DNA from 2 places in the Pseudoalteromonas sp. CO109Y genome. Region 2 is predicted to be linked to the other one. Evidence: predicted binding sites of a transcription regulator. Region 2 holds the regulator's gene; the other holds the start of a gene.
The links. Region 2 encodes NrdR, which represses ribonucleotide reductase genes. Its sites were predicted from a motif close to AAACACNANATNTNGTGTTT; they were not measured.
Positions count from the first base shown of each region.

Region 1: nrdA (class 1a ribonucleoside-diphosphate reductase subunit alpha) is a predicted target of NrdR. The motif match lies at 2,048-2,067, and genes of this name have one in related genera.

Region 1 is NZ_SGPD01000011.1:59,905-76,636, forward strand. It holds gene nrdA (class 1a ribonucleoside-diphosphate reductase subunit alpha) at 1-1,944, opposite strand, end outside; gene EXT43_RS03075 (HAD-IA family hydrolase) at 2,337-3,011, opposite strand; gene ubiG (bifunctional 2-polyprenyl-6-hydroxyphenol methylase/3-demethylubiquinol 3-O-methyltransferase UbiG) at 3,011-3,721, opposite strand; gene gyrA (DNA topoisomerase (ATP-hydrolyzing) subunit A) at 3,898-6,594, shown strand; gene serC (3-phosphoserine/phosphohydroxythreonine transaminase) at 6,664-7,752, shown strand; gene aroA (3-phosphoshikimate 1-carboxyvinyltransferase) at 7,755-9,035, shown strand; gene cmk ((d)CMP kinase) at 9,140-9,847, shown strand; gene rpsA (30S ribosomal protein S1) at 9,946-11,613, shown strand; gene ihfB (integration host factor subunit beta) at 11,679-11,966, shown strand; gene EXT43_RS03115 (LapA family protein) at 11,987-12,268, shown strand; gene lapB (lipopolysaccharide assembly protein LapB) at 12,271-13,407, shown strand; gene pyrF (orotidine-5'-phosphate decarboxylase) at 13,440-14,144, shown strand; gene EXT43_RS03130 (hypothetical protein) at 14,519-14,767, shown strand; gene EXT43_RS03135 (hypothetical protein) at 15,008-16,003, shown strand; gene EXT43_RS03140 (hypothetical protein) at 16,067-16,411, shown strand; gene EXT43_RS03145 (hypothetical protein) at 16,453-16,732, shown strand, end outside.
Region 2 is NZ_SGPD01000024.1:199,454-216,185, reverse strand. It holds gene pomA (flagellar motor protein PomA) at 1-356, opposite strand, end outside; gene xseB (exodeoxyribonuclease VII small subunit) at 629-871, shown strand; gene ispA ((2E,6E)-farnesyl diphosphate synthase) at 876-1,763, shown strand; gene dxs (1-deoxy-D-xylulose-5-phosphate synthase) at 1,853-3,715, shown strand; gene EXT43_RS09645 (LysR family transcriptional regulator) at 3,744-4,691, opposite strand; gene EXT43_RS09640 (MBL fold metallo-hydrolase) at 4,799-5,851, shown strand; gene EXT43_RS09635 (ligand-binding sensor domain-containing diguanylate cyclase) at 5,917-9,003, opposite strand; gene EXT43_RS09630 (phosphatidylglycerophosphatase A) at 9,037-9,522, opposite strand; gene thiL (thiamine-phosphate kinase) at 9,519-10,493, opposite strand; gene nusB (transcription antitermination factor NusB) at 10,538-10,948, opposite strand; gene ribE (6,7-dimethyl-8-ribityllumazine synthase) at 10,964-11,428, opposite strand; gene ribBA (bifunctional 3,4-dihydroxy-2-butanone-4-phosphate synthase/GTP cyclohydrolase II) at 11,534-12,649, opposite strand; gene EXT43_RS09605 (riboflavin synthase) at 12,692-13,345, opposite strand; gene ribD (bifunctional diaminohydroxyphosphoribosylaminopyrimidine deaminase/5-amino-6-(5-phosphoribosylamino)uracil reductase RibD) at 13,350-14,489, opposite strand; gene nrdR (transcriptional regulator NrdR) at 14,492-14,941, opposite strand; gene glyA (serine hydroxymethyltransferase) at 15,050-16,306, opposite strand; gene EXT43_RS09585 (hypothetical protein) at 16,598-16,732, shown strand, end outside.

The sequences.
Region 1 (16,732 bases), on a different contig from region 2:
TTTACTTGCTTTAACGCTGATATGACCACGTGGTGGCTCAATACCATTTGTTGCGTTAGAGATTTGCGATGATGTCTCTGAAGGCATAAGGGCAGATAGCGTTGAGTTACGCATACCGTGCTCTTTAATGCTTTCGCGTAATGAATCCCAATCTAAGTGAAGAGGCTCATCACAGAACTGATCTAGGTCACGTTTGTAAGTATCTGTTGGCATAATGCCTTGAGAATACGTTGTCTCGTTAAATTTAGGACACGCACCACGTTCTTTCGCTAACTCATTTGACGCTTTCATTAGGTAATATTGAATTGCTTCAAATGTTTTGTGAGTTAGGGCATTTGCGCTGCCATCTGAGTAACGCTTACCATTTTTCGCTAAGTAGTACGCGTAGTTAATAACACCAATACCTAGCGTACGACGACCCATGGTCGCGTTTTTAGCCGCAGGAACAGGGTAGTCTTGGAAATCAAGTAAGTTATCAAGGGCACGTACTGCAAGTTCAGCAAGCTCTTCTAATTCATCAAGTGATTCAATTGCACCTAAGTTAAACGCCGACAGCGTACAAAGTGCAATTTCACCTTCTTCATCCATTACATTGCTAAGTGGCTTAGTTGGTAATGCAATTTCTAAACATAAGTTAGATTGACGAATAGGTGCCACAGTCGAGATGAACGGGCTGTGCGTATTACAGTGGTCAACGTTTTGTAAGTAGATACGACCTGTGCTCGCACGCTCTTGTGCAAACATTGAGAATAACTCAATCGCCTTAATACGTTTTTTACGAATTGACTCGTCTTGTTCGTATTTGATATATAGCTCATCAAACTTTGCTTGATCTTCAAAGAACGCATCGTATAGACCTGGTACATCTGAAGGGCTAAATAATGTGATGTAATCGTCTTTGATTAAACGGCTATACATTAATTTGTTGAACTGCACACCGTAGTCAAGGTGACGTACACGGTTATCATCAACACCACGGTTGTTCTTAAGAACAAGTAGGTTTTCAACTTCTAAGTGCCAAAGTGGGTAGAACAACGTTGCTGCGCCGCCACGAACACCACCTTGTGAACAGCTCTTAACTGCTGTTTGGAAGTGCTTATAAAACGGAATACAACCTGTGTGGTACGCTTCGCCGTTACGAATAGGGCTACCAAGCGCACGGATGCGACCGGCATTAATACCAATACCTGCACGTTGTGAAACGTATTTAACAATCGCAGACGATGTTGCATTAATAGAATCTAGGCTATCACCACATTCAATAAGTACACATGAGCTGAACTGACGTGTAGGGGTACGTACACCAGCCATGATAGGTGTAGGTAATGAAATTTTGAATGTAGATACTGCATCATAAAAACGCTTGATGTAATCAAGGCGTGTCTCTTTTGGATAATCAGAGAATAAGCTTGCAGCAACTAAGATATATAAAAACTGTGCACTTTCGTAGATTTCACCAGTAACACGGTTTTGAACTAAATACTTACCTTCAAGTTGCTTTACAGCAGCGTAGCTGAAGTTTAAGTCACGGTTGTGATCGATGTAAGCATCTAACTCGTCAATTTCTTGCTCGGTATAATCAACAAGTAGATGTTGATCATAACGCTTGTCTTCAACTAATTTCGTGATGTGATCGTATAAGCGTGGTGGCTCAAATTGACCGTACGCTTTTTTACGTAAATGGAATACAGCTAAGCGAGCAGCTAGGTATTGGTAATCAGGCGTATCTTTAGAGATCTGATCAGCTGCAGCTTTGATGATTGTTTCATGAATGTCATCGGTACGAATGCCGTCGTAAAATTGAATATGTGATTTTAATTCAACTTGTGAGACAGACACATTCTCTAGACCTTCTGCGGCCCAAGCGATCACGCGATGGATCTTATCTAGATCAAGTGACTCTTTACGGCCGTCACGTTTGCTTACAGATAGCTGTTGGTTCATAGTTTTGCCTGTATTCCTTGGGAAATTATAGTTGTAAAGACAAAGGTATTCTTTATGTAATTATTATTATTAAACGCCAGGGTGATCTAATTGAATAACATTTAGCCACAATATCTGGTGTTGTTTAAATTGCAGATCACAAGATAGTGTGGTCTGCGCTGTTTTGCAAGGGATAGAATTGCCCCATTTTGTGGATAACTATTGGATAAACGCATTGTGTTAGTGACCATTAACCTTTGAACATTCATAGACGACGAAATTTGTAGAAATCAACAAAAGATCCAGAAAATTTACCGTTTTTAAAAATAAATTTTGACTGATTTTTTTATCATCAATGAATGCTCAAAAGTAAATCAAATCACAATATATGGTGTTTCAGTTATCAAATAACACTATATATGGTTAAAACCATCAATCGGCGTTTGCCAATTGAAATCCGCTTGCCAGCCAAGTGCGGCATCTACACTGGGTATATAACCCCATAACGCTGTTGCGCTGTACATATTGGCCGCTTTTGCAGCTTGAATATCACGTTCAGCATCACCGATATACAAACAACGGCTCGGATCAACGTCTAAGATCTCAGCGGTGTGTAATAGTGGATCCGGTGATGGTTTTGACACTGCTAATGTATCGCCACTCACAACCGCCTTTGCATCACGCAAAGAGGGAATAGCTTGCACTAAGGGCTCAGTTAAAAAGCCGGGCTTATTAGTCATAATGCCCCACTTAATATTGTTTTGCTCAAGTGCAATTAAAAGCTGTTCTATGCCATTGAAACATTTACTGTGCACAGCAATATCTTCGGCGTAGTAGTCAAGAAGCTGCTGACGCAAGGCGAGTTGTTCAAGTTCAGGCCATTTATCACCAAAGCCCACTTCTAATAATGCATTTGCACCGTTAGAAGCTGCAGGGCGATAAACATGCTCAGCAACAGGCGCCACATTGGCATCTGCTAACACTCGGTTTAATGCACCACCTAAGTCATCCGCGGTATCGAGTAGTGTGCCATCTAAATCAAAGATAAACGCATCAAAATCGATAGAGGGTGCTTGCACACCACTCATCAGGCTAGTTTCTCAAAGTGCAGGATGTAATTAACACTTACATCATCATTTAAGCTGTACTGCTTAGAAAACGGGTTATAGTGAAGGCCGGTACTGGCGCGTACTTTTAATCCCGCTTCTTCTGCCCATGCAATAAGCTGTGCAGGTTTGATAAACTTTTTATGATCATGTGTACCTTCAGGTACCATTTTCAAAAGCTTTTCAGCACCGACAATAGCAAACAAATAAGCTTTTGGTGTTTTATTTAATGTTGAAAAGAATACATCGGCGCCCGGTTTAGCAAGCTCAGCGACAGCACGAATAATAGAAGCAGGGTCAGGAACATGCTCAAGCATTTCCATACAAGTCACTACATCAAAGCGAGCAGGGTGCTCAGCAGCAAATTGCTCTGCAGGTACTTTTATATAATCAACAGGTACGCCTGTTTCTAAACTATGTAACTTAGCAACGGTAAGTGGCTCTTGACCCATATCGATGCCGGTTACTTTAGCGCCCATACGCGCCATACTTTCACTTAAGATGCCGCCACCACAGCCAACATCTAAGGTTTCCTTATCAAATAGGCCGCCTACTTTATCAGCGACAAAATCCAAACGTAGAGGATTTATTTCATGAAGGGGTTTGAACTCTCCGTCGCGGTCCCACCAACGTTCTGCGATGGCTTCAAACTTTGCAATTTCTGCATTATCTACATTTTGATGCTCGGTCATAAAAAACTTCCTCGTTAATCTGAGGCCATTATATAGGGGGAAATTAATAAATCGCAAAGATTTAGCGCCTGTAAATCTAAATAAATTGTGATAGCATGGTCTGGAAATAATAACTAAAGCTCTTAAGACGGCGGTTTGCCTCTTAATGAGTCAATACTGAAGGAATGTGAAATCAAATGACTGATCTCGCCAATGAAATTCTGCCAGTCAATATTGAAGATGAATTAAAAAACTCCTACCTTGATTACGCAATGAGTGTAATCGTAGGACGTGCATTGCCAGACGTACGTGACGGCTTAAAGCCAGTTCACCGCCGCGTTCTGTTTGCAATGAACGAACTCAATAATGATTGGAATAAACCTTACAAGAAATCAGCACGTGTTGTTGGTGATGTAATCGGTAAGTACCACCCACATGGCGACAGCGCGGTATATGACACTATCGTTCGTATGGCGCAGCCTTTCTCATTACGCTACATGCTTGTTGATGGCCAAGGTAACTTTGGTTCTGTTGACGGTGACTCTGCGGCAGCAATGCGTTATACGGAAGTCCGTATGGCGAAAATGTCACATGAATTATTAGCTGATTTAGAAAAAGAAACGGTTGATTACGTACCTAACTACGACGGTACTGAGCAAATTCCTGACGTATTACCTACTAAAGTACCTAACTTATTAGTAAATGGTTCTTCAGGTATCGCGGTTGGTATGGCGACAAACATTCCACCTCATAACTTAACAGAAGTTATCAATGGTTGTTTAGCGCTTATTCAAAACCCTGATATGTCAATTGCTGACCTTATTGAATATATCCCAGGTCCAGATTTCCCGACTGCGGCGATTATCAATGGTAAAAAAGGCATTGAGCAAGCGTACTTAACCGGCCGTGGTAAAGTATATATCCGTGCTCGCGCTGAAATCGAAGTTGACGAAAAAACCGGTCGTGAAACAATCATCGTTCACGAAATCCCTTATCAAGTTAACAAAGCTCGCCTTATTGAAAAGATTGCAGAGCTTGTTAAAGATAAGAAGATTGAAGGTATTAGCGCACTACGTGACGAATCAGATAAAGACGGTATGCGTATCGTTATCGAAATCAAACGTGGTGATGTTGGTGAAGTAATCTTAAACAACCTATATGCACAAACTCAGTTACAAACTGTGTTTGGTATGAACATGGTTGCACTTGATAACAACCAACCTAAGTGTTTCAACTTAAAAGAAATGCTTGAAGCGTTTATCGTACACCGCCGTGAAGTTGTTACACGTCGTACCGTATTTGATTTACGTAAAGCCCGTGACCGTGCTCATACGCTTGAAGGCTTAGCGATTGCCCTTGCGAATATCGACCCAATTATCGAACTTATTCGTAAGTCACCAACACCAGCAGAAGCAAAAGCTGCACTAACAGCACGTCCTTGGGAACTAGGCACTGTTAAAGCAATGCTTGAAAAAGCAGGTGAAGATAACGTAGCACGTCCTGATTGGTTAGCGGCTGATTTAGGTATCCGTGACGGTCAGTACTATTTATCTGAGCAACAAGCACAAGCAATCCTAGACCTACGTTTACACAAACTAACAGGTCTTGAGCATGAGAAGATCTTAGACGAGTACCAAAACTTACTTGATCTAATTGCTGAGCTTTTACATATTCTTTCAAGCCCAGAGCGTCTAATGGAAGTTATCCGCGACGAGCTAGTAGAAATTAAAGAGCAATATGGTGACGAACGTCGTACTGAAATCAGTGCAGCTGCTCACGATATTAGCCTTGAAGACCTAATCAATGAAGAAGACGTTGTTGTAACGCTTTCTCATGAAGGTTACGTTAAGTATCAACCATTATCTGACTACGAAGCACAGCGTCGTGGTGGTAAAGGTAAATCAGCAACGAAGATGAAAGATGAAGACTTCATCGAACGTCTATTAGTTGCTAACACGCACGATACAATCTTATGTTTCTCAACAGCAGGTCGCTTATACTGGTTGAAAGTATATCAGTTACCATTAGCAAGCCGTGCAGCGCGTGGTAAGCCAATTGTTAACTTATTACCTCTTGAAGCTGATGAACGTATTACTGCTATCTTACCAGTACGTGAGTACGAAGAAGATAAATACATCTTCATGGCAACAGCGTTTGGTACGGTTAAGAAAACACCACTCACAGCATACAGCCGTCAACGTGCGAGCGGTATCATCGCAGTTAACCTAAATGAAGGCGATAGCCTAATTGGTGTTGATATCACTGATGGCACGAATGAAATCATGCTATTCACTGATGCTGGTAAAGTTGTTCGCTTTAAAGAAGCAGAAGAGACAGAAGTTGTTGATGAAAATGGTAACCCAGTTCTAGACGAAAACGGTAACCCAGAAATCCGCTTCAAAGGTGTACGTCCAATGGGTCGTACAGCAACAGGTGTTCGTGGTATTAAGATGGCTGACGACCAACGCGTTGTGTCGTTAATCGTACCTAAGTCAGATAGTGCAATCCTAACTGTGACAGAAAACGGTTACGGTAAGCGTACAGCACTTGAAGATTACCCATCGAAAAGCCGTGCAACACAAGGTGTTGTATCAATCAAAGTAAGCGAGCGTAATGGCGCTGTGGTTGGTGCAGTACAAGTTGACGATAACGACGAAATCATGATTATCTCGAATCGCGGTACCTTAGTACGTACCCGTGTAAACGAGGTTTCTACGGTTGGTCGTAACACTCAAGGCGTTATTTTGATACGAACTATTGACGAAGAGCAAGTAGTTGGTTTACAACGTATCGAAGAAATCGAAGTTGATGAGCTTGAAGCCATCGAAGGCGAGGCCGTTGAAGTAGTCGATACCAATACTGAAGAAACGGGTGATAACCCACCTTCAGAATAACATTGATTTAAAAAGCGGCTTCGGCCGCTTTTTTTATCCGCACTATAATTACTGGAATGAGGCAAAGTAATGACTAAGTATAATTTTTGTGCAGGACCGGCAATGCTACCGCCGGCAGTTATGCAAAAAGCACAAAAAGAATTTATAGATTGGCAAGGTTTAGGTGTCTCTGTGATGGAAATTAGCCATCGCAGCAGCGACTTTTTAGCGCTTACCACTAAATGTGAAGCAAGCCTGCGTCGTTTAATGAATATTAGCGATGAGTTTGAAGTGTTATTTATGCACGGCGGTGGCCGTGGTCAATTCAGTGCTGTACCACTGAACCTTCACCTTGATGATAAGCCAGCTGTGTACTGTGAAAACGGTGTATGGTCTAAAGGGGCTACTTCAGAAGCGGCAAAATTCACAGCAGTTGAAAGCATCAATGTACGTGATGATGAGCAGCAAAATGGCCAGTTCTCTATAAAACCAGCAAGCAGTTGGGAATTACCTGCTGATGCGTCTTACATTCACTATTGTCCGAATGAAACCGTAGATGGCATAGAAATTTTTGACGTACCATCACACCCATCAGCACCGATTGTGGCTGATATGTCATCGACTATTTTATCGCGCGAGTTTGACGTAAATCAGTTTGATCTTATTTACGCTGGCGCACAAAAGAATATTGGCCCATCTGGTTTATCGATTGTTATTGTTCGCAAAACGCTTCTTGAGCGTGAAGGTCTTGCAAAGCCAGGTATTCTTGATTACGCCTTAGAAGCAAAACAAGGCAGCATGTATAACACACCACCGACATTCGCGTGGTACTTAGCTGCTGAAGTATTTGAATGGCTTGAAGCAAACGGCGGCGTTAAAGCGATGGAAGAACAAAACATCGCAAAAGCAGAACTTCTTTACAACTACATTGATAGCTCAGATTTTTACAGCAACAAAGTTGCTAAGCATTGCCGTTCGCGTATGAACGTACCGTTTTGGCTAAACGACGAATCTCTGAATGATAAATTCATTAGTGAGTCAAAAGAAGCTGGCTTATTAGCCCTTGAAGGTCACCGTATTGTCGGTGGTATGCGCGCAAGCATTTATAATGCGATGCCACTTGAAGGTGTTCAAGCCTTGGTTAATTTTATGGAAAAATTCGCCAAGGAGAACAGCTAATTATGGAACAGCTTCGTCTTGAACCGATTACAAAGGTAAATGGTAGTGTGACACTACCTGGCTCAAAAAGCTTATCAAACCGTATCTTGTTACTAGCTGCTCTTGCTGAGGGCACAACGGTTGTTGAAAACCTACTAGATAGTGATGATATTCGTCACATGCTAGGTGCATTAAATCTTTTAGGCGTAAATGTATCGCTTAATGAAGATAAAACAGTGGCCACCGTAGAGGGTGTTGCAGGTAAATTTAAAACCCCAAGCGAGCCTTTATTTTTAGGTAATGCCGGTACAGCTTATCGTCCACTGACAGCGGTTTTAGCTGCTGTAGATGGCGAGTACCAGCTGGTGGGCGAGCCTCGTATGGAAGAGCGTCCAATCGGCCATTTGGTTGATGCACTGCAAGCTCTGGGTGGTGATGTTGAATACCTTAAGCATAAAGATTACCCACCACTGGCCATAAAAGGCGGCAAAATCAACGGTGGTAAAGTTGAAATTGATGGCAGCATTTCTAGCCAGTTCTTAACAGCGTTACTAATGGCAGCGCCATTATTTAATGGCGATACAGAAATCACCATTAAAGGCACGCTGGTATCAAAGCCATACATTGATATTACCCTAGATGTAATGAAGCGTTTTGGCGTTACAGTAAGCCATGACAATTACGAAACATTTTACGTTGAAGGCTGTCAGCAGTATCAAGCACTTGAGCGCATTATGGTTGAAGGTGATGCATCAAGCGCCTCTTATTTTGTTGCGGCGGCTGCAATAGCAGGTGGCGAAATTGAAATTAACGGGGTAGGTGCGGCATCTGTTCAAGGTGATATTGGTTTTGCCAAAGTTATGGAGCAAGTAGGCGCCAAAATCGATTGGTATGATGAAAAGCTGGTGGTTCGTAAAGGCGAACTAAACGCGGTCGATATTGATGCCAATGCAATCCCTGATGCGGCAATGACACTAGCCACTGTTGCGCTTTTTGCTAAAGGTAAAACAGCTATTCGTAATATCTATAACTGGCGTGTAAAAGAAACAGATCGCTTATATGCCATGGCGACTGAGCTTCGTAAAGTTGGTGCAGAAGTGGTTGAAGGTGAAGATTTCATCGAAATTACACCACCAGAAACATTTAACGATGTAGCGATTGATACCTATAACGATCACCGTATTGCCATGTGTTTTGCAATGGTTGCCGTTGGCGGAAAGCCGATAACCATTAACGATCCTAAGTGTACATACAAAACTTTTCCAACGTTTTTCAAAGTACTAGAGTCTGTTTCAAGTCAATAAAACAGAAGAAAATATAAAAAGTTACATTCTAAATGCGGATCTATTTCTAGAACTGGCGTATAATATCGCGGTTTTATTTTGGTGTGCATTGCAGGAGGTTATAAATGCAGGCGTTATCAATGCCCGTAATCACCATCGATGGCCCAAGTGGTTCAGGTAAAGGAACTGTTTGTCGCTTGTTAGCCGAGAAATTAGGTTGGGATGTATTAGACAGTGGAGCGATTTACCGTGTGCTGTCACTTGCAGCGCTTCATCATCAAATTGAACTAGATAATGAAGATGCACTAGTTCCGCTAGCTGCAAACTTAGATGTACAGTTTTTGGTCGATAGCCAAACGCATACTTCTAAAATTGTCTTGGAAGGCGAAGACGTCACAACCACAATTCGTAACGAAGAAGTGGGTGCTGCGGCATCAAAAATTGCTGCATTACCACGGGTGAGAGAAGCATTATTACGTCGTCAACGTGCGTTTCGTACTGAGAGCGGCTTAATTGCCGATGGTCGTGACATGGGCACAGTTGTGTTCCCAGATGCACCATTGAAGATTTATTTAACCGCATCAGCTGAAGAGCGCGCTCGTCGTCGCTTTGCTGAGTTGAACGAACGCGGTCTTGATGTTACACTAAGTGGTCTACTTGAGGACATAAAAGCTCGCGATCACCGTGATATGACGCGTGAAGTTGCGCCGCTTGTTCCTGCAGAAGACGCCATTGAGCTTGATACTAGCGAGCTTAATGCAATGCAAGTGTTTGATAAAGTAGTAACTTTACTCGACGAAGCAGTACTTGCAGGAAAGCTTCCAAAAGCTTAAAAGTAATTTATTAAGGTACCGGCAGGAAGCTAGTGCTATTTTAACAACCCCATGCAGCATGGTTGCTAATTGGTTATTTAATTATTTAGAGACGTATAATGTCAGAAAATTTTGCGCAGTTATTTGAAGAAAGCCTTAAGGGTTTTGAAGCAGAGCAAGGCTCTATCGTTAAAGGTACTGTTATCTCAATCGAGAACAACATCGTACTTGTTGATGCTGGTCTTAAATCTGAAAGTGCAATCCCTGCTGAGCAATTCAAAAATGCTGCTGGTGAACTAGAAGTTGCTGTTGGCGACGAAGTAGATGTTGCTTTAGACGCAATCGAAGACGGTTTCGGTGAAACTATCCTTTCTCGTGAGAAAGCGAAGCGTCACGAAGCGTGGATCCGCTTAGAAAAAGCATGTGAAGAGCAAGAGACTGTTACTGGTGTTATCAACGGTAAAGTTAAAGGCGGTTTCACTGTTGAAGTTGATTCAATCCGTGCCTTCCTACCTGGTTCACTTGTTGATGTTCGTCCAGTACGTGACACAACTCACCTTGAAGGTAAAGAGCTTGAGTTCAAAGTAATCAAGCTTGACCAAAAACGTAACAACGTTGTTGTTTCTCGCCGTGCAGTTATCGAATCAGAGAACTCACAAGAGCGTGAAGAACTTCTTGCTAACCTTGTTGAAGGTCAAGAAGTTAAAGGTATCGTTAAGAACCTTACTGACTACGGTGCGTTCGTTGACCTTGGTGGTGTTGACGGTCTACTACACATCACAGACATGGCGTGGAAGCGTGTTAAGCACCCTTCAGAAATCGTTAATGTTGGCGACGAAATCGCAGTTAAAGTTCTTAAATTCGACAAAGAAAAGACTCGTGTATCTCTAGGCCTTAAACAGCTTGGCGAAGATCCATGGGCAGCTATCGCTGGTCGTTACCCAGAAGGTTCTAAGCTTTCTGGTCGTGTAACTAACCTTACTGACTACGGTTGTTTCGTTGAAATCGAAGAAGGCGTAGAAGGTCTAGTACACGTTTCTGAAATGGATTGGACTAACAAGAACATCCACCCTTCAAAAGTTGTTTCACTAGGTGACACTGTTGAAGTTATGGTTCTTGAAATCGACGAAGAGCGTCGTCGTATTTCTCTTGGTCTTAAGCAATGTATTGCTAACCCATGGCAAGAATTTGCTCGTCTACAAAACAAAGGCGACCAAGTTACTGGTAAGATCAAATCAATCACTGACTTCGGTATCTTCATCGGTCTTGAAGGCGGTATTGACGGTCTTGTTCACCTTTCAGACATTTCTTGGAACACGCCAGGCGAAGAAGCTGTACGTGAATTCAAGAAAGGCGACGAAATCACTGCTATCGTATTACAAGTTGACCCAGAGCGTGAGCGTATCTCTCTAGGCGTTAAACAAATCGAAGCTGACCCATTCAATAACTACCTGGACGCAAACAAAAAAGGTGCTATTGTTAAAGGTAAAGTGACTGAAGTTGATGCGAAAGGCGCAACTGTTGAGCTAATCGAAGGCGTTGAAGGTTACATCCGTGTAGCTGATATCGCTCAAGAGCGTGTTGAAGATGCTACTACTGTAGTTTCTGCAGGCGACGAAATCGAAGCGAAATACGTTGGTGTTGATCGTAAGAACCGCACTTTAAGCTTATCTGTTAAAGCTCTTTTCGAAGCAGAAGAGAAAGAAGTACTAGAGAAGCTTAAGAAAGAAGAGCCAGCGTTCGAAAACGCTATGGCTGCAGCATTCAAAAATGCTCAAAAAGACTAATATCTAGTCTTTTAAAATTGGAAGGGCAGTTTTGCCCTTCCTTTACCACTCTTTAAGGAAACGCTATGACTAAGTCAGAATTGATAGAACAACTTGCCGAGCAACACGCACACATCCCTGTGAAAGATGTTGAAAATGCCGTTAAAGAAATTCTTGAACAAATGGCCGGCTCATTATCTAGCTCAGATCGCATCGAGATCCGTGGCTTTGGAAGTTTCTCATTGCATTATCGTTCTCCTCGCACAGGTCGTAATCCAAAGACTGGCGAAACAGTTGAGTTAGACGGTAAGCACGTACCACATTTTAAACCAGGTAAAGAATTACGTGACCGCGTAAATGCGAGTATTGCCTAGTTTTATACAGGAGTAGTTACTTGTTTAGGGTATTAAAAATTGTATTAATTGCGCTGTGTTTATTTATTGCGTTTGTACTTGGTTCACAGAATCCACAATTGGTGCAAATCAATTATTTAATCGCCAGTAATACTTTGCCCCTAGCTGTTGTAATAAGTATCTGCTTTATTTTAGGTGTCGCAATTGGTTGTTTTATAAGCTTTACACTGTTTTCTCAGTTAAAGTGGCAAAATTATCGCTTAAAGAAAAAATTAGCGCCTGAAAAAAACAATAAAAAGCTTGTTGCTAATAAAGACACCTAATCATGATTGAGCTTCTGTTTTTACTTTTACCCGTTGCAGCCGGTTACGGTTGGATAATGGGTAAAAACAGCGCTAAAAACCAAGCTCATCAGCTTAATCGCCAAATTACCTCTGAATATTCTAAAGGCCTTAAATTTCTCCTAGACAGAGAAGAAGACCAAGGCTTAGAGCACCTTATTAATCTACTCGAAGTTGCCGCTGATTCTGTTGAACACTATTCAACGCTTGCAACTATGTTCCGCCGCCGAGGCGAACTTGACCGCGCCATTAAAATTCATGAACTGCTATTAAAACATCCAAGTCTTGATGAGCAACAAGCTGCAACCAGCCGCTTAGAACTTGCTGAAGATTACATTATGGCAGGCTTGTTAGATGGTGCAGAAGAGCATTTAGTATGGCTTGTTAAGGCAGGCTATAAAGAAGCCTTAGAGCCAATTATTAATCTTTATTCACAAACCCGTGAATGGGAAAAGGGCATTAACATGTACGAGGCCCACAGTGAGTTATTCACTAAACCTCAGCATGTAAAAGCGATTGCCAATTTTTATTGTGAAGCAGCCTTACAAGACAATGATACGCAAATTATGCGTAAAGCCATTAGCTTAAACCATAAAGCCATTCGCCCGTTGTATGAGCTTGGCCATAGTGCTTTCACCAAAGAAGATTATGTAAAAGCAATTTACTACTGGCGCGAGCTTATTAGCCAATTCACGTTTTTTGCGCCGGTGTTTATTGAAGAATTAGCGCTCAGTTATCAAAAGCTAAACTTAACGCATCAGTTTTACGAATTGCTCAATGAACTGCTCGATAAAGGTGGCGTATTAATAAAAATAAAACACTGCCAAGCTTTACTTGAGCAAGGCCATATCGAGCAAGCAATCAAATTTTTAACGGATAGTTTAAAGCGTCATCCGACTATTCGTGGCTTTAGCTTCTTATTACAGCTACTAGCTAAACAAAACAACGATATTAAAGATGTACTCGATCAAATTGATAAGCTAGTAACGTCTTATATCGCAACCAAACCTGATTTTCAGTGCCAACACTGTGGCTTTACCAGTCATACCATTTATTGGGTATGTCCATCTTGTAAGCACTGGGAAACAATTGTTCCAAGCCGTGGCATAGACGGTTTTTAATTCATATTAGTCCATTAGTTTTTAGGAAAGTTATGTCTGTCGAAGATTCAAAAAAAGTATTAATTGCCCTTGATTATGATGATCAACAAACAGCTCTTGCGTTTGTAAAGCAATTATCGCCTGATACGTGTCGCCTTAAAGTAGGCAAAGAAATGTTCACGTATTTCGGTCCTAGCTTTGTTAAGGAACTAATCGACTTAGGTTTTGATGTATTCTTAGACCTAAAATTTCACGATATTCCAAACACAGTAGCTAAAGCTGTAACCGCAGCTGCAAAAATGGGTGTATGGATGGTTAACGTGCATGCCTCAGGTGGCGTTGAAATGATGACTAAAGCAAAACAAGCTTTAGAGCAGTTTGGTGATGATGCTCCATTACTGATTGCAGTAACTGTACTAACTAGTATGGATGCCGCTGAGCTTACTCGTTTAGGTGTAGATAAAACGCCAGAAGAGCAAGTCATTTATCTAGCAAAACTTGCCAAAGAGTCAGGCCTTGACGGGGTAGTGTGCTCAGCACAAGAAGCGAAAAAGCTAAAAGCAGAACTTGGCGCAGACTTTAAACTGGTTACTCCGGGTATTCGCCCTGCAGGCAGCGATGCAGGCGACCAAAAACGTATCATGACACCAAAACAAGCCGTTGAAGATGGTAGCGACTATTTAGTTGTAGGCCGCCCAATCACCCAATCGGCAGACCCAGTTGCAACACTAAAAGAAATTAATGACTCACTAAAATAACCTCGTTATTTTAAAGTAGTCTTTAAAGAGCATTGTAAGCGTGATTTATTGCGCTATATACAATGCTCTTTTTGTTTTTGGGGCAACCTCACAATACTTAATCTGGTGAATTCCCTAGAACTCTAGCGATCAAAAAGTGTTTATAAAGATTGGCTAAATATCATGTTGAAACAACTGTTAAACTGCTCTTTTCATATATATCAATGAAAGTGAACGTTGCGATCAGATTACTCATTTTAATTTGACTTTGATGTCTTAAAAAACTTCGTGGTAGTAATAACTTAGGGAATTTGTTAAAAATATAGAAACCAGATAATTGGCGTTAACTTTGCAAAGTATGCGCGATGAACGCACCATTTAAATGTTAGGTTTCTATGGATAAAGTATACCTACTAGAGCATTTGCACATAATTTCTGAAAACAATGAATGTGTAAAGACAATCGGGATTTATGCTTCTGAGCAAGAGGCCATTGCTGCTGTTGGAAGGCTAAAAGAGCAACCTGGGTTTAGAGATTTTCCAAATATTAACCCCGCTGCTTGTGACGAAAGTGGTTTCTATATATCGTGTTACCCACTTGGTAAAGATTATTGGGCTGAAGGTTTCGTAATAATCGACACTTAACACATATCAACATGCTTGGATAAAGTATGCATAACGATTCTTTTTTGCTTCTTTAAGTAGCTACTTATCAACCCAAGAAGAGAGTATTACCGAATTATAAACAATGAAAGCTGAAATATAAGAGTTCGTTAATAAAGAAGCATCAACTGATGAAGAACATGATTGGATTTTAGCGTTTGTTGGTAGGCATTGAATACTTACAAACTACATTAAACTTTATTTATTAAATTTGGATTTTGAATGATTTTTTTGATTTTGTGTGCTTTATCAATTTTATCTATGTTGATGTATTTCCATAGAAAACATAAGAATAATAAACGTAGACAATGTGCTTACGGATGTATAAAAGCTTACAACGTTTTAGATAAACCTGACCAATACAGTGACCTTAAAGAGTTATTTGAAACATTAGATAGCCATGAGGAGCGTTATTTTTATTCTGTAAGTATGTCTCGAATAATGTTTCCTCAAGCTTTAGATAAGTGGACAAATTCGCATCCAGACTCCGGGGATGCTCTACTTTGTTATGGTGCTCGTTTACTACAATGGTCTTGGTCTGCAAGGGGCTATGGTCGTGGAGCTGAAATATCAGAAGCTCAATGGAAAGATTTTTTCAGGCGATTGGATAAAACTAGGCAAGTATTATTAGAATGTGCAGATAAAACACCAGAGGATCCTACACCATGGGCATACTTGATTATGGTAGCTACATGGTACTCAGATAGCGATGAACTTAAATTTAAATATTATGAGGAAGCAATAGCTAGAGATTCTTATAACTGGGCTGCACACATGCACATGATCATTGCTTTATCTGAAAAGTGGGGCGGTGATAACGAAGAAATGCTTGAGTTTGCAAGAAAAGCTTCTAGGAATGCCCCGACAGGTAGTGATCTTAAGCTTATTTTAGTTAAAGCTTACATCGAATATTGGAAGTATTTAGATTTGTTTGAGAATAAAATTGATGAAGCAAATGACTTCCTTATGGACAAAAATATTCAGAAAGACATAGTTGATTTATATAACGACTCGTTAAATCATGAGAGTTTTAAAGAAACGAAAGTAACTATTTTTGTGAGATATAATTTAAGTGGTTGGTTTTGGCTTACCAGAGATAGAAGCCGCTTAAAAAAAGAGTTATCAATACTAGGCAATAAGATTGAAGACATTCATTGGCGGTGGGTTTGTACAGAAGGGCAACTTGAAGACGCTAGGTTGTTTGCTAATGAAAGCTAGAGAATTACCCGTAATCAAAAACTCTTTACTGTACATTATTTACAGTTGTAGCAAGGTGTAAAATTGACATACGAGTTTCCTGATGAAGTAGAGTTTTTTGAAAAAGGATTTGGTTATTCTTGCGAATATGATCATGATGAAGGGCTATTCTCATTCATTAAGACCTATGAGAACAACGAAAAATTAATATTTACTCATTCACCATTTATGAATAACTCAGTGAGTGTAAAGTTATTTTACGGAACGGAGTTAGTATTTCATATTTATAAAGAAGAAATTACAAGAATTGCCTTTCAAGCGTGGGGCGGTGAGTTGGTTTTAAGAGTCTATTTAGCGAACGACGATAATAACTTCTTGGTTTATTTTGAACCAAAACCAAGGCTTAGATATGTTGAGCCGAATATCTAATTGCATATAAAAACCTGTTTTCGCTTAAAAGGATTGAATTAATGGAAATCATACTAGGGCATGGAATCGACACAATTCAATTTGGTCTTACAGAGACGCAAGCTGTTTCTGCGTTAGGTGTACCTGATAAAATATTTATCACCGATTCAGAAAATAAGCGATTGCAGTTTAACCAGCTTTTAATAGAGCTGACTTTTGAAATTGACAATGATAATCGTCTTGGCTGGATCGAAGTTTACAATAAAAGTGCAGCTTTGTTTGGTTATCAACTTATAGGTAAGCCAATGGCCGAAGTTATATCAATTATTAAGACTGAACTAG
Region 2 (16,732 bases):
TCATGACCATCCACTAACATATCGACCCCTTTGCGCATAAAACCGTTGGGGATTTCGGCTTCTTCTAATGCTAAGAAACCACCTTTACGTGCTGAGTCAGCTAATTCTACTGCTTTTTCAATTAATTCTTCTGGAGATTCGATTTTGAACATAAAGGCTTTTGCAGCGACTTTACCTATGCCCAAAAATTGCCCCATAGTGAAATTCGATAATACGATAAAAATCGAACCACCAAATACGATGACCACCGAAGGCGTGTTGTAAAACATTGCAACTTGGCCGTCACTACTTAACACCATCGACATAGCAATTAAGCCTATGGCACCAAGAATACCTATTATGGTTGCTAAATCCACATACCCCTCCAGAGGAACAATTACACGACACCCTCAGGTATCAAATTTTTATTATTAACTGCTTATCGGCAAGCAGTTGAAATACTTAAATCATTAAATGAATTAATTTTATTTTAATGTAAGTTTTTTAAGCTACAAGTTTAAGCTGTATCTAAAACCGTAAAAATAGCATATTGAAAATGGATTATGCGTAAAAAAACACATCATTCTTTGACCTAGTTTAGCATTCCCCCTAAAATTGGCCTCACTTTCTAACAGCTATCGAGGCCACAATGGCAACAAAGAAACCAGAAAACTTAAGCTTTGAAGAAGCGCTGGATGAATTATCTCAAATTGTTGCACAAATGGAGCAAGGTGAATTGTCACTAGAACAATCGCTAAAACAATTTGAACGCGGCATTGCACTGGCGAATGCTTCGTCTGGTAAGTTACAACAAGCCGAACAAAAGGTTGCCATTTTAATGGGTAACGATAGCCAAGCTCCTCTTAGCAATTTTGATTCAAACTTGGACTAATTAAGTGCAATTAAAAGAACAACTACAACGCGCTCGTGAAGACGTTGAGGCACATTTAAATCGCTATTTCGAACTACCACTTAATACCGAAAAAACCATCAAAGAAGCCACCCATTACGGTGTTTTAAATGGTGGTAAGCGCTTACGTCCTTATCTTGTATACGCAACGGGTCGAATGATGGGCGCAGACAAGACCGATCTTGATATTCTTGCTGCCGCTATTGAGTGTATTCATAGCTACTCTTTAGTCCATGATGACTTACCAGCCATGGATGATGATGACTTAAGACGTGGCCGCCCTACTTGTCATATTGTTTATGGCGAAGCGCAAGCCATACTCGCGGGCGATGCATTACAAACGCTGGCATTTGATTTAATTGCCAACCATCAATTTGCCGTTCCTGCGAGCCAGCAAGTAAAAATGATTGCCTCATTAAGCAAAGCCTCAGGTATTGAAGGTATGGTAGGTGGGCAAGCACTGGATATTGAAGCGACCGATAAAGAAATTACCGTTGCGCAGTTAGAGCGCATTCATCAGCTAAAAACAGGCGCCTTGCTTAATTGTGCTATTACACTCGGTGCATTGAGTGCAAAAAGCTGTGATGAACATACTCTCGCACAATTAAACCTATTTGGCCAAGCAATAGGGCTAGCTTTTCAGGTACAAGACGATATCCTTGATGTAGAAGCTGATACTGAAACATTAGGTAAGCCACAAGGCTCAGATATTGCGGCTAATAAAGCAACTTACCCTGCTTTATTAGGTATGGCTGGTGCAAAGCAAAAAGCGCAAGATTTACTAGCTCAAGCTCATCAAGCTCTTGAGGCAATTGATTATGACACCAGCGAACTGGCGAGCCTTGCTAGCTATATCGTTGAACGTAATTATTAATGCCTAAAAAAGAAAGACAAAATAACTAAAAAATCAGAGCAGCAATGGGCTATAATGCACTCTGGTTAGCGAAGGATGTATAAAAAATCATGACACTTGATAGTAGCAAGTATCCATTATTAAGTTTGGTTGACGAACCAGCACAACTGCGTGATTTAGCGCAAGACAAGTTACCTGCGTTTAGTAAAGAGTTACGCGAATACCTACTTAATTCAGTTTCGCAAAGTAGTGGTCATCTAGCATCAGGTTTAGGCACTGTTGAACTAACCGTTGCGCTGCATTATGTTTATAACACTCCTGAAGATCGTTTAGTATGGGATGTGGGTCATCAAGCATACCCGCACAAAATCTTAACGGGTCGTCGTGACCAAATGCATACTATTCGTCAAAAAGACGGTTTGCACCCTTTCCCATTCCGTGAAGAAAGCCCTTACGATACATTTAGTGTTGGCCATTCGAGCACCTCTATTTCAGCTGCCTTGGGTATGGCCATTGCTGCCGAAAAAGAAGGTAAAGATCGTAAAACTGTTGCTGTTATTGGCGATGGTGCGATCACTGCTGGTATGGCATTTGAAGCGATGAACCACATGGGTGATGTTAACCCTAACGTGTTAATTATCTTAAACGATAATGAAATGTCGATTTCAGAAAACGTAGGTGCACTAAACAATCACTTTGCCCGTATCTTGTCTGGTAGCTTCTACACCAATATTCGTGAAGGCAGTAAAAAACTACTTTCTGGTTTACCGCCAGTGAAAGAACTTGCCAGCCGCATGGAAGAACACTTAAAAGGTATGGTCATTCCAGGTACTTTCTTTGAAGAGTTAGGCCTTAATTACATCGGCCCAATTGATGGTCATGACGTTAATATGATGGTAGATACCTTACGTAATATGCGTAACCTTAAAGGCCCGCAATTACTACATATTAAAACGCAAAAAGGTAAAGGTTATAAACCTGCCGAAGCGGATCCAATTGGTTACCACGGCGTACCAAAATTTGATCCTAGCATGTCAAAATTACCAAAATCTAAACCTGGCGCTGCCACATTCTCAAATGTGTTTGGTGACTGGTTATGCGATATGGCAGCTCAAGACGACAAGCTAATGGCAATTACCCCTGCGATGCGTGAAGGCTCAGGCATGGTACGTTTTTCTAAAGAGTACCCAGCGCAATACTTTGATGTAGCAATTGCTGAGCAACATGCTGTAACGCTTGCAGCTGGCCTTGCTTGTGAAGGGTTGAAGCCTGTTGTTGCTATTTATTCAAGCTTTTTACAACGTGCGTACGACCAACTTATCCACGATGTAGCATTACAAAACTTACCTGTTTTATTTGCTATTGACCGTGCTGGTATTGTTGGTGCTGATGGTGAAACTCACCAAGGTGCCTATGACTTAAGCTTTATGCGCTGTATTCCTAATATGATCATCATGGCGCCTAGCGACACTAACGAGTGCCGCCAAATGCTTTACACTGGCTACCAATGCAATCAACCTGTTGCTGTTCGTTACCCACGTGGTAGTGCCGGCACGTGTGAGGTTGAATCGACTATGAGCGCGATTGAAATCGGTAAAGCGCGTAGTATCAAACAAGGTAATAAAGTGGCCATCTTGTCGTTTGGTACGCTGTTAGAGAACGCCAAAGTAGCTGCAGAAGAGCTTAACGCAACAGTCATTGATATGCGCTTTATTAAGCCTCTTGATACTGATGCTATCAGTGAATTACTCGGCAGCCATGATGTCATTGTTACCCTAGAAGACAACGCCATTGCTGGCGGTGCAGGTTCTGCTGTGAATGAATACTTAGCCGCAATCAAAGCCGATGTGACTATCTTAAACTTAGGTATTCCAGATGAGTTCATAAAGCATGGTACGCAAGATGAAATGCACGCCGAAATGGGCCTAGATGCAAGTGGTATCTTAACTAGCATCAAAGAGTTCATGGCTTAAGCCAAACAGCATTCACTATAAAGGAGCCTTAAGGCTCCTTTTTGTTCTCTACCCCACTGGGAATAACTCCTAACTCGTGATCCCAAGGTGCTGCTGCATCTTTAAACTGCAATTTAAGAAATTCAACAAGTAACCTTAAAGACAAGGGTTGGTGATGACGGCTCAAGTAAATTGCATAAATACCGAGGGGTTCTGGCTGGAATTGGGGTAATATCCTAACAAGCTTGCCTGATTTGAGATGCTTTCCTACATAAAATGTAGGCAACATTCCTACTCCAGCCCCACTCAAAACAGCCCGTGTTATTACATTAGTTTCGTTACTTTCAAAGCACCTTTTTACTGGCACTTCTATAATATCTTCACCTTTAATGAAGCGATAGTTTTTGCGCGAGCCAGAAAAATGAGCAACACATCTATGTTCACTTAATTCCTCTAAAGAAGTAGGCGTTCCATATTTTTCAAGGTATTCAGGCGCGGCACACAAAACTGAATTACATAACGTTAAAGGAACAGCAATCATCGTTGGATCGAGTGTATTAGTAACTCTTACTGCTAAATCAATCCTATCCTCTACTAGATTAGATATTGTATGGCCAACAGATAAACTAATTTCTATTTCCGGATGTAGCTTTTGAAACTCAACTAAGGCAGAAACAAGGTATGCGTCCGCAAATGAGCCAGAGGTCGCAACCCTAAGAACACCTTTGGCTTTTTTCGTTTGTTCGATGACTAAATTCTTTGCTTCAGCAACAGCCATAAGCATCTTACGACACGCTGGTAAAGTTGCAGTTCCAGCTTCCGTCAAACTTATCACGCGGGTAGTTCGATGCATTAATCGTGTACCGAACCATTGCTCTAATTCAGATAAGTAGCGACTTACCATTGCTGTTGACATATTTAGTTTAGCTGCAGCCTTTGTAAAGCTACCCTGCTCAGTTATTTCAATAAACACTTTTGCAGCTGTTATTCGATCCATTATCTCAAGTTGCGCAATAGTTAATTAACTAATATGCAGTTTATCAACAGATTAACGCTCTATACAATCGCACAAAATAAGGACACTAAAAACAAACGGAGACTATTATGTCTATAAAAAATAGCTTTACTAAATCAGTATTTCTATTCAGTTTATTATCTACAAGTTTAGCAGCAGTGAGTTCTGTTGCTGAAGCTCCTTCAACCGTTGGTGCTCACTATGTACCACAATCTAGTAGTAAAGTTCTTGCTCCAGGTGAAAAGGTCGCAAATTTATTTAACTTAAATATGACAACACCTTATATCCTTCAGCGCATCACAGAGAATACTTATTGGTATCAATCAGGGTTCTACGGCACGATTTTTTATATCGGTGATAAAGGTGTGCTTTTGTTCGATCCATTAGAGCAAAGAGCAGAGCCAATTTTAAAATCTATTCGATCAATTACCGATAAACCTATAACAGCAATTGTCTATTCTCATGACCATGCTGATCATATTTCAGGAGCAGATGATTTATTAAAGTTACTTAAAAAGTCTCAAAAAGAACAACCTGAAATTATTGCATCAAAAGCAACAAATAAGAAAATGGAATTACTGGGAAGTAACATAAAGAAACCAACAAAAGTACTTAACTGGCCAAACGATACTTTTAAGTTCGAAGACTTAGAAGTTCAACTTCATGGCTTCGAACATGCCGCACATACTGATGATCACTCAGCTTGGCTTTTAGTGAATGAACGTGTACTCCATGCCCCTGATTTACTGAATGCAGATCAACCTCCTTTTTGGAATTTTGCAGGCTCAGAGCGCTTCACATATCTAGAGCAAAACTTAAAAACAGCAGACGCATTAAAATGGGATTTTTTCAATGGTGGACATGGCAATATAGGCTCACATGATGACTTTGCTTTTCATCTAAAATTTATTGCTGATTTGAAAAAAGAGGTTGCTAAAGCTATGGGTGAAGTACCTTTTGGATACGGGGTTGATGTCGCAAAGATAAATGCACACACCATCATGTTACCAACTTGGTACGGTGAAATAGCAAAACGAGCAACGGATGCACTTCGTCCAAAATATGGCAGCTACTATGGCTTTGAGACTGCAGTTCCTGCTAACGCAGAAATGGTAGCAGAATACTTATACAGCTACCGATAAATAGGGTTAAAAGCCATAAAAATATAGCTAAGGATGCGCCCTATCAGAAACACGGTATGGCGCTCCTATCGCATCCAAATTTTAATATCGGCTAAACCATTAGCTTGCAGTGCACTAAGCTGTTGATCAACATTGTGGCTCTGCTCGAACTCAAAGGCATCTAATTGCTCGTCAAAGGTTATGTTTGCTACACCATCACCACCGCGCTTTTTCACTTGGTGCAGGGCAATATCGGCAAGGTTAACTGAGGTTTCCCAACCAATAACTTGACCACCCAATAAAGGTAATGGGTAGAAAGACCAGCCAACCGACGCAGTAATAGTGGTCGATTCTCCATTCGGTAATCTAAATGGGTTTGCTGCAATTGCTTCACATAAATCGGCCACATAATTGTCTATTGCTGTGCGTTTGAAATCACGTAGTAAGAGTAAAAACTCATCGCCACTCCAGCGTGCAACATAGTCAGAACCTTGAGTACGACTATTCAATAAAGTCGCCATTTGCTGTAAGCAGCTATCGCCGGCGAGCGGGCCATATGCATCATTAATGCGACTGAAGTTATCAAAGTTAATTATCAATAGAACGAGCGACTTACCCTGCGCTTGCAATGACTGCGAGTTACGCTGGAAGTGTTCGATATCTTTAGGGAGCTGATCAAACAAGAAGCGTCGGCTACGTAGACCTGTAAGCTCATCTGAGTGACTTACTAGCTTAAGCTGTGAATTTACTTGGTTAAGCTTATCGTTAGCTTCTCGAAGCTCTACGGTACGTTCTGTTACTAAGCTTTCAAGGGCTAATTGCTTACGTTTCTCTTGCGCTCTAAATACCCAAAATACAAGGTAGAACAGTAAAATAAAGCTACTGGTGATCAAGAGTCTAAAATAAATAGTCTCATCAAAACGGCGCGGCACTACAAAGCTGTACTCAGTACGACGTGCTTTTTGCCAATCTTCACCACGGCGTTTTGCTTCAAGTTGGAATAAAAACGAACCCGGCGGTAAGTTGGTATAGATTGCCTCACGACGAGTATTGGCATAACGCCAGTCACTGTCTAAGCCACTTAAACGGTAACGGAACTCAATACTTGAAGGAGCATAATAATCAATCGCGGTGTATTTTAACGTTACATCGCGTTCATCAATTTGCAGCTCTGGTTTATTACCTAAAGTTGCGGTACTTAAGTGACGAAGCGGCGTGATCAAGCTTTCAATGCGAGGCTTAAGAGCTTGAACACCAAAAAGCTCAACGCTCTTTGGTATTTCTACCACACCTTGTAGGCTTGGGTACCAAATAGAGTTACCGGTATCTGCTACAGCGTCATGGCCAAGGCCAGCACAACACTGACTTGCTTTACCATCAAGTTGACGGTCGAACGATGAGATCACTTGTTCTACTTTTAAGCTCTCGATATCAGTACCAAACTGCTCGACTGGCATGCGGTATACACCTTTCATGGTACTAACCCAGATACGTTTTAATTGCTTATCGTAAACAAGACTAAAAATAGAGCCATACGGCAGACCATCTGTCGCATCTAACTGACGCCACTGACCTTTGGTACTGCGATAAAATAAACCATCGTTAAGTGAGCCAATTAATATCCCCACCCCTTCGATATTCAAAATACTGGTAACGTAGGCACTTTCTAAGCTGGTTTGGTCGCCAATTTTTTCAATACCACGGTCGGTAAAGTAATAAGCCCCTTTACTGGTGCCAATTAAACCAAAGTTTTGCTCATCCAGAACATAGGTAATAAATTTACTGCTTAAGAATGCATTGTATGCAAAGGGTGTTAAACCACCGTAGCTTAAGCGGTACATACCACGGCCTGTACCGAGCCAAAAACCGCCTTTGCTAGAACGACTAATTGCGAATACAGGGTTATCGCGCAGTGCTCGCCCCGGCACCGTATACAAGTTTTGGTTTTCGTAATAAAACACACCGCGGCCTGTTGCGATGTACAAACGGTCACCGTCAAACTGTAAGTCGTGCACTGCTGCTCGACCAAACTGGTTACTCGGAATTTGATTTACAAAATTCTTGTTGTAATCGAAGTAACCAACACCGCTGCGGTTAGCCACCCATAATTTGCCATCAGGTGCTTGGCTAATTGCCATCACCGCTTCGGTCATATTTGAGATAGCTGAGTGACGTTCAATACGCCCTTCGTGAGCAAGCCATAAGCCTTCACTGAAGCTTGCCAGCCAAATGTTATTTTGATTGTCACGGAAAATATCGGCAAACCAAATGCTTTGATCGAGCTGGCTTGGCTCAACCCATTGCCAATCTCCTGAGTTATCACGAAATAACAATCGGCCATAGGTCGAGATCCAAAGCGCCCCATCTGAGTCGCTCATAAACTTATAAACGGCAGAATTACTGGCATTTGGCAGTGGGAATGGACGCAGCTCGTCATCCAAGTCAAGAAAGTAAGCACCCAGCTCGGAGGCAAGGTATAAATTCCCTTCTAGCCAAGCCATGTCATGAATAATGGTTTGTGCTAAACGCTCAGGTAATGAAACTTTGGCAGTCAGCTCTAATCGTAACTTTGCAAAGTCAGAAGAGGTATTGGTTAAACGCAATAAGTGACGCTCATTAACCAGCCAAATACCTTCTGGCGACAATGCCATTTGACTCACTGAACCCACAATTTGCGTAATAGCAGTGGCATTAGATACCGGCACGATTAGTGCGGAGTTTTGATTAAGCGTGACTTGATTTCGAGCAACGTAATAAAGGCCATTCGCTGCAATCCAAATACTGCCTTTGGAGTCTTCAAGAATATCGCGAACCGGACCTTTAACATTAAAGGTTTGCGACATCATGGTTTTAGGATCAAGTGTTACCAAGCCATTTTTGGTACCAACCCAAAGTAACCCAGTACTATCAACTAAGAGCTTATTAATACCATTACTTGGTAGGAAATCGCTGTTTTGCGTATTGAAGTTAGTGAAGGTGTTACCATCAAAGCGACTTAAGCCAAACTGAGTGCCCAACCACATATAACCTTGCTCATCTTGAGCAATGCTTTTTAAAGATTGCGATGGCAAGCCATTTTGGATGTTCCACTGTTTGACGACATAGTCAGTAATAGATGCAAACGCAGGCGTGCTGCAAAGCATCAACAAACAGACAACTAGAAATCGCATCATATACTTGCCACCAAGTAACACTTAACTCATCGTTTAAAAAGGCAAATAGCCTGCTTTAAACAAGGCTTGAACACAAATTAATGAAAATATACCTGCTAAAATATCATCAGCCATGATGCCCAAGCCACCGTGTAAACGTCTATCTAGGATTCTGATAGGACCTGGTTTAGCGATATCAAAAAAGCGGAACAATAAAAAACCAACCAACAGTGACTGCCAACTCAGTGCAGCACCAATCATGGTGATATAATAACCAGCAACTTCATCCCAAACAATGGCTGGATGATCATGTACCCCTAAGTCATCTGCTGTTTTACCACATGCCCAAATACCAAATACACTGATCACGACTGCAAACACAATCTGTAACCACAGCGGAAAGTACATAGTAGTAAAAATAAATGGCAAGGCAGCAAAGGTACCAAAGGTGCCAGGTGCTTTAGGGGCAAGGCCTAAGCCAAAACCCAAACCAAAAAATTGGTGTGGGCGTTTTAAATTGAATAATCGGTTACTGCTCAAACCGGCTCCTTCGTAAAGTGCTGAAAGCCCTTACCTTGATAATTAAATTGCTCACCATCAAGTAATAGCTCAATCTCACCTTCGCCACTTTTAATTTGACCTACACAACTTGCTTCAACACCATATTGGCGCAGTTTCATATCAACCATGCTTTTATTGCTTTCTGGCACAGTAAACAGCAACTCGTAGTCGTCACCATAATTTAAAATGTAGTCAAATTGCTCTGCACGTGGAATCGACGAATTTAATGCATCAGAAACAGGCACTTTATCAACATTGATCACCGCACTAACTTGCGATAGCGCTAAAATATGGCCTAAGTCTGCTAATAATCCATCGGAAATATCAATTGCTGCAGAGGCAGCGCCTCGCAGAACCTGACCAGCTGCAACACGTGGAGTCGGATAATCAAAACGATTATTTAAATAGCTTAAGTGTTCAGGGGCGATATCGAGGCCTTGTTTACGGGCTTCAATGGCTACACCAGCATCTCCTAATGGACCTGTTACATAAATCCAATCGCCAACTTTAGCACCGCTACGGCGCAGTGCTTTGCCTTCAGGCACGATGCCTTTAGCGCAAATCGTAATGGTTAAAGGGCCTTGAGTGGTATCACCACCAATAATTTGCACATTGAAGTACTCTGCAATCTCATGCATGCCTTCAGTGAACTCTTCAAGCCACTCTTTATTTGCTTCAGGCAACGTAAGGCCTACCGAAATCCACGTAGGTTCAGCGCCCATTGCCGCAAGATCACTTAAGTTAACAGCTAAAGCTCGATGCCCAAGGGCACGCGCAGAGATGTCATCAAAAAAGTGTACGCCCGCAACTAAGGTGTCTGTTGTTACCGCCAATTGACAGTTTTCAGGCACAGTTACTAAGGCACAATCGTCACCAATACCTAGGTTCACATCACGGCGAATAATGCCACGCCCCTTAAAGTAACGATTGATTAGTTCAAATTCCTTCATACACAAAAAAGCCGGCCCAAGCCGGCTCTCCTTTACGGGGTTACTTACTTACGCAGTTCTTTCACTGCTTTATCAAGTACACCGTTGACAAACTTATGGCTGTCTTCAGCACCAAACATCTTAGCAAGCTCAATGCCTTCATTGATTGCCACTTTGTAAGGTACGTCTTCACGGAATTTCAGCTCATAGCCAGACAGACGTAAAATTGCTTTTTCGACCATGTCTAACTCATCAGCTGGGCGTGCTAAATGTGGTGCAACGATTTCATCTAATTGCTTACAGTTAACAACAACACCGCGTGCTAGGTCTTTGAAATATTCGACGTCGATCTTAGTCACATCATTTTCAATTAACATTTGCTGTTCAATATCAGCAATTGGGTTACCGCTTAACTGCCAAGAGTATACGGCTTGAAGTGCTAAGATACGTGCTTTACGTCTTGCTGCTGGTTTCACAGAGATTCCTTAAACTTAAATTTTGTCTAACACATTAACCATTTCAAGCGCACCTAAAGCAGCTTCGCCGCCTTTGTTACCCATTTTGGTACCTGCGCGCTCAATTGCTTGCTCAATGCTTTCAGTGGTTAATACGCCAAATGCAACCGGGATATCATACTCAAGAGATACTTGCGCAAGACCTTTGTTTGATTCGCCAGCGACTAAATCAAAGTGTGGTGTACCACCTCTGATCACTACGCCTAAAGCGATGATTGCATCGTGTTCTTTCTTTGCTGCAACGCGTTTCGCTGCTAAAGGTAATTCAACGGCACCTGGTACGTAAACAACTGTAATGTCGTCTTCAGATACGCCACCTGTGCGCTTAAGCTCATCAACAGCACCTGCTAATAGGCTGCTACCAATAAAGTCATTAAAGCGAGAAATGACAATGGCAAATTTTTTGCCCGGTGCGTATTTGTTACCTTCAATAATTTTCATTTAATAACCCTAAAAAATAAGTTTAAGCGGTTGCGATTGCGCAAAAATTACGGCGCATAATACCACAAAAATATAAAAGTAGCCTAGTAAATCTGTTTTCCCTAATTAAGACTGGGGCTCAACGTAGTCAACCACTTCTAAGTGGAAACCAGATAACGCATGGTACTTCTTAGGACGGCTCATTAAGCGCATCTTTTCAATACCTAAATCAGCCAAAATCTGCGAGCCCACACCCACAGTACGCGATGTACCTTGGAACTTACGATGACTCACATTTTCGCCAGCATCTTCAGCGGCAAAGGCTTTAACGGTGGCTTCTAGGTCTTCTGTTGACTCTTGTTTACCCAAGATAACCAGCACACCGTTGTGCTCAGCGATATAAGCCATAGCATCTGATAAGCCCCAGCTACGATCAGCACTTCTATCTGATAATAGGATATCGTTAAAGGTACTTTGTAAGTGAACACGTACTAACGTTGGCTCGTCTTTCGATACTTCACCTTTTTGTAAAACATAGTGAAGCTGACCATCAATGGTGTCTTTGTAGGTCACTAAATCAAACTCACCGTGATCTGTTGGCAGTTTACATTTAGCAACGCGCTCAATGGTGGTTTCGTTTAGGTTTCGGTATTCGATTAAATCAGCAATGGTGCCAATCTTTAAGTCATGCTCTTTAGCAAATACTTCAAGATCTGGGCGACGCGCCATGGTGCCATCTGGGTTTAAGATTTCAACAATCACAGATGACGCCTCAAGACCCGCTAAACGCGCTAAATCACAACCTGCTTCAGTATGACCTGCACGTGTTAACACGCCACCAGGCTGCGCCATAATAGGGAAAATATGTCCTGGCTGAACGATATCGCTCGGCACGGCACCTTTAGCGATTGCGGCTTGAACAGTACGTGCGCGGTCGGCCGCTGAAATACCTGTAGTTACACCTTTCGCCGCTTCAATTGACATTGTGAAGTTAGTTGAAAAAGCAGCACCGTTATTTTTCACCATAAGTGGTAATTCTAACTGCTGACAACGCTCTTGTGTCATTGTTAAACAAATTAAACCACGGCCATGTGTTGCCATAAAGTTGATAGCATCAGCACTAATGTGCTCTGCTGCGATGATTAAATCGCCTTCATTTTCTCGGTCTTCATCGTCCATTAAAATAACCATTTTACCGGCTTTAATGTCATCGATAATTTCTTGCGCGCTGTGTAAATTCATAATGTGCCCATGAGAGTATGATTAATAGTGACGTATCTTTGCTTATTTAATAAAGCCAGCTTGTGCTAGCAAGCTCATTGATATGTCTGAACGGGAAGGTTGTTCAGCCCCTTTAATTAGGCGCTCTAAATAGCGAGCAATCTGGTCAACTTCTAAGTTCACCTGAGTCCCCACCTGAAATTCTGCAATCGTTGTTTGCTCTGCAGTATGCGGAACAATTGTCAGCTTAAAGCGATTTTGCTCAACCTCGTTGACGGTTAAGCTAATGCCATCAATACACACCGAACCTTTGTACGGAATGTACTTCATTAAATCATTGTCTGTGCTTAACCAGTACTCGGTTGCACGAGCATTGGGACTAATACTTTCGACAGTCGCAATACCATCAACATGGCCTGACACTAAGTGCCCACCTAAGCGAGAAACCGGTTGCATGGCTTTTTCGAGGTTAACTGTTTGACCTTTTTTATAATGTGCAAACCCAGTTAAGCTGATTGTTTCGTTTGATAAGTCAGCACTAAAACCATCGCTATGTTTAGCGACAACCGTTAAACACACACCATTGGTGGCAATACTGTCACCGAGCTTGACGTCTTTCATATCCAAATTAGGGCTTTGAATACGAATAGCTAGATCACCTTGCTTTTGTGTTAGTTCAACAATTTTACCTGTTGCTTCAATAATTCCAGTAAACATAGTGCTACTCTTTATTTTCAATGTCTGTGGCTTGCTTTGCTTTTATCGCTGTTAAGCGAATATCATCGCCAATCATCACTGTATCAGTAAAGGTCAGTTCAGTGATATCACTCATCATGGTGACTTCTGCAAAGTTTAGTAAGCTTTTGCCCATATCACCTATTAACTTAGGGGCAATATAAACAATGTATTCGTCAATTAAATCTTGCTCTGCGAACACCCCAGCAAGGGTTGCACCCGCTTCGAGCCAAATATGATTAAATTGTAGTTCAGCAAGACGCTTTAAAACCGCCGATAAATCAACTTTATTGTTATTTGCTGGCACCACTTCGTGTTTAACAAAGTGAGGCCACTTGGTGTGATTATCAAGCGAAGTGGTAAAAATTATCACCGGGCTCTCGATGCTGAATAACGTAAGCTCAGGCGTTAACCTGTTTTGTGAGTCAATAATGATTCGGGTTGGTTGGCGCAAAGGCAACGAGGTTGGCATGGTAAATGGCAACTCATCAACACGGACATTAAGTTTGGCATTATCAGTAATAACGGTGTCTGCACCGGTTAGGATAGCACAGCTTTGCGCACGAAATGCTTGCACATCTTGGCGCGCTTTAGGGCCTGTTATCCATTTACTTTGGCCGTTATTTAGCGCGGTTTTACCATCTAAACTACATGCCATTTTACAAGTCACATATGGCAATCCAGATTCCATACGCTTTAAAAAACCTTTATTTAAATCGCGCGCTTGTTGCTCAAGTAAACCAGATGCAACGCTAATACCGGCGTCAGCTAAAATTTGTAGGCCGCGACCACTCACCGCAGGGTTTGGGTCAACCATAGCGGCAATGACCTTGCTAACACCCGCGGCTTTTAAACCTTCGGCACAAGGCGGGGTGCGTCCATAATGACTACAAGGCTCTAAAGTCACATATGCAGTGGCGCCTTTCGCGTTGTCGCCAGCTACAGCCAAGGCATTCACTTCAGCATGGCCCTGCCCTGCGATTTGATGAAACCCTTCACCGACTATTTCGCCATCTTTAACCAAAACACAGCCAACATTCGGGTTTGGCGTCGTAGTAAAACGACCTTGTTTAGCAAGCTCAATGGCACGCGCCATGTAAGCCGTATCAAGCTCTGTAAACGACATGATTAATCACCTAAACGAGCGATTTCTTCACCAAACTCGCGAATATCTTCAAATGAACGATAAACCGATGCAAAGCGCACATAGGCTACTTTGTCGAGTTTCTTTAGTGACTCCATGATGCACTCGCCAATTAAATGACTAGAGATTTCACGCTCACCCGTAGCACGAAGTTGAGATTTAATGATGTTAACGACTTCGTCGACCTGCTCAGTGCTCACTGGGCGTTTCTCTAAAGCGCGATGCAAGCCATTCAGTAACTTGTCTTCATTGAATGGTTCGCGGCTACCATCTTGCTTGATGACTCTTGGCATCACCAGCTCAGCGCCCTCAAAAGTGGTAAAGCGCTCATGGCATTCGTTACATTCACGTCGACGTCTCACTTGGTGACCACCGCCAACTAGTCGAGAATCAATTACTTTAGTATCTTTTGCGGTGCAAAAAGGGCAATGCATAGGGTTCAACTTCCGTTTATAAAAAACAAAAAAAGGCCGCTTAGTAAGCGGCCTTTATAATAGCAAAAAACAACGCTATTGTTATCTTAATTACGGTTTAACCCGTAATTAAGCGTAAACTGGTAATTTTTTACAGATAGCTTTAACTTTCTCTTTTACTTCTGCTTGTACAGACTCATCGTTGATGTTGTCTAGTACGTCACAGATCCAGCCAGCAAGCTCTTTTGACTCAGCTTCTTTGAAACCACGGCGAGTAATAGCCGGAGAACCAATACGAAGACCAGACGTTACAAACGGTGAACGTGGGTCGTTTGGTACTGAGTTTTTGTTTACAGTGATGTTTGCGTTACCTAGTGCAGCGTCAGCATCTTTACCTGTGATATCTTTATCGATTAGGTCAAGAAGGAATAAGTGGTTGTCTGTTTTACCAGAAACAACTTTGTAGCCACGCTCTTGCAGTACTTCAACCATCGCTTGTGCGTTCTTAACAACTTGTGCTTGGTACGCTTTAAATTCTGGCTGTAATGCTTCTTTGAAAGCAACTGCTTTAGCAGCGATGATGTGGCATAAAGGACCACCTTGACCGCCAGGGAAAACAGCGCTGTTTAGCTTTTTGTAGATCTCTTCATCACCACATGCAGAAACGATTAGACCGCCACGAGGACCTGCTAATGTTTTGTGAGTTGTTGTTGTAACAACGTGTGCGTGAGGGATTGGGCTTGGGTATACACCTGCTGCGATAAGGCCAGCAACGTGAGCCATATCTACGAATAAGTATGCACCTACTTTATCAGCGATTTCACGGAATTTAGCCCAGTCAACAACGCCTGAGTATGCAGAGAAACCAGCGATGATCATTTTTGGCTTGTGCTCTAATGCAAGTGCTTCAACTTGAGCGTAATCAATTTCGCCTGTTTCGTCGTTTAGGCCGTATTGAATTGCATTGTACGTTTTACCAGAAAAGTTAACGTGTGAGCCGTGAGTTAAGTGACCACCATGAGCTAAGCTCATACCTAGTACTGTATCGTGCGGCTGAAGAAGAGCTTGGAAAACAGCTGCGTTTGCTTGTGAACCCGCATGTGGTTGAACGTTAGCGTAATCTGTGCCGAATAATTCGTTTGCACGGTCAATTGCTAATTGCTCAACAACGTCAACATGCTCACAACCGCCATAGTAACGTTTGCCTGGGTAACCTTCAGCATATTTGTTGGTAAGCTGAGAACCCTGCGCTTCAAGTACGCGTGGGCTACAGTAGTTTTCAGACGCGATCAGTTCGATGTGCTCTTCTTGACGAGCCGTCTCTTTATTGATGGCTGCAAATAACTCTGGATCGAAATCCGAAATATTCATGCTACGTTCTAACATGGGGTCTCCTAAGGCAACGTGTATGGTGTTTTTTGAAGGCTGTATTGTACGCTTAAAACGCACTTTTGCCTATCTTGTAAAGATGAACATATTTAAACAGGGATTGAATTTATTTCACAGTGTTTTAATAATGATATTTTTTTATTGATACATAACAAAAATTTATAAATTTAAAATATTTCATAGATATTTAAAATGTTACTTAAACAAAAAATCGCACTGTTAAATTGCGTTTTTATTAGGGCAAACTAAGCTTATATAACTAGTCAATATCAAGGATGGTATAAGTACATGTTAGCTAAACCAATATACGAATTAGTCCCCTACGGATACTTTTTTCTCGGCATCAGTTGTATCACATTAGCCAATAATTATGTGCCTACATTAATCGGTGTAATCTTATTTTTATTAGGTGCTAACATTTGG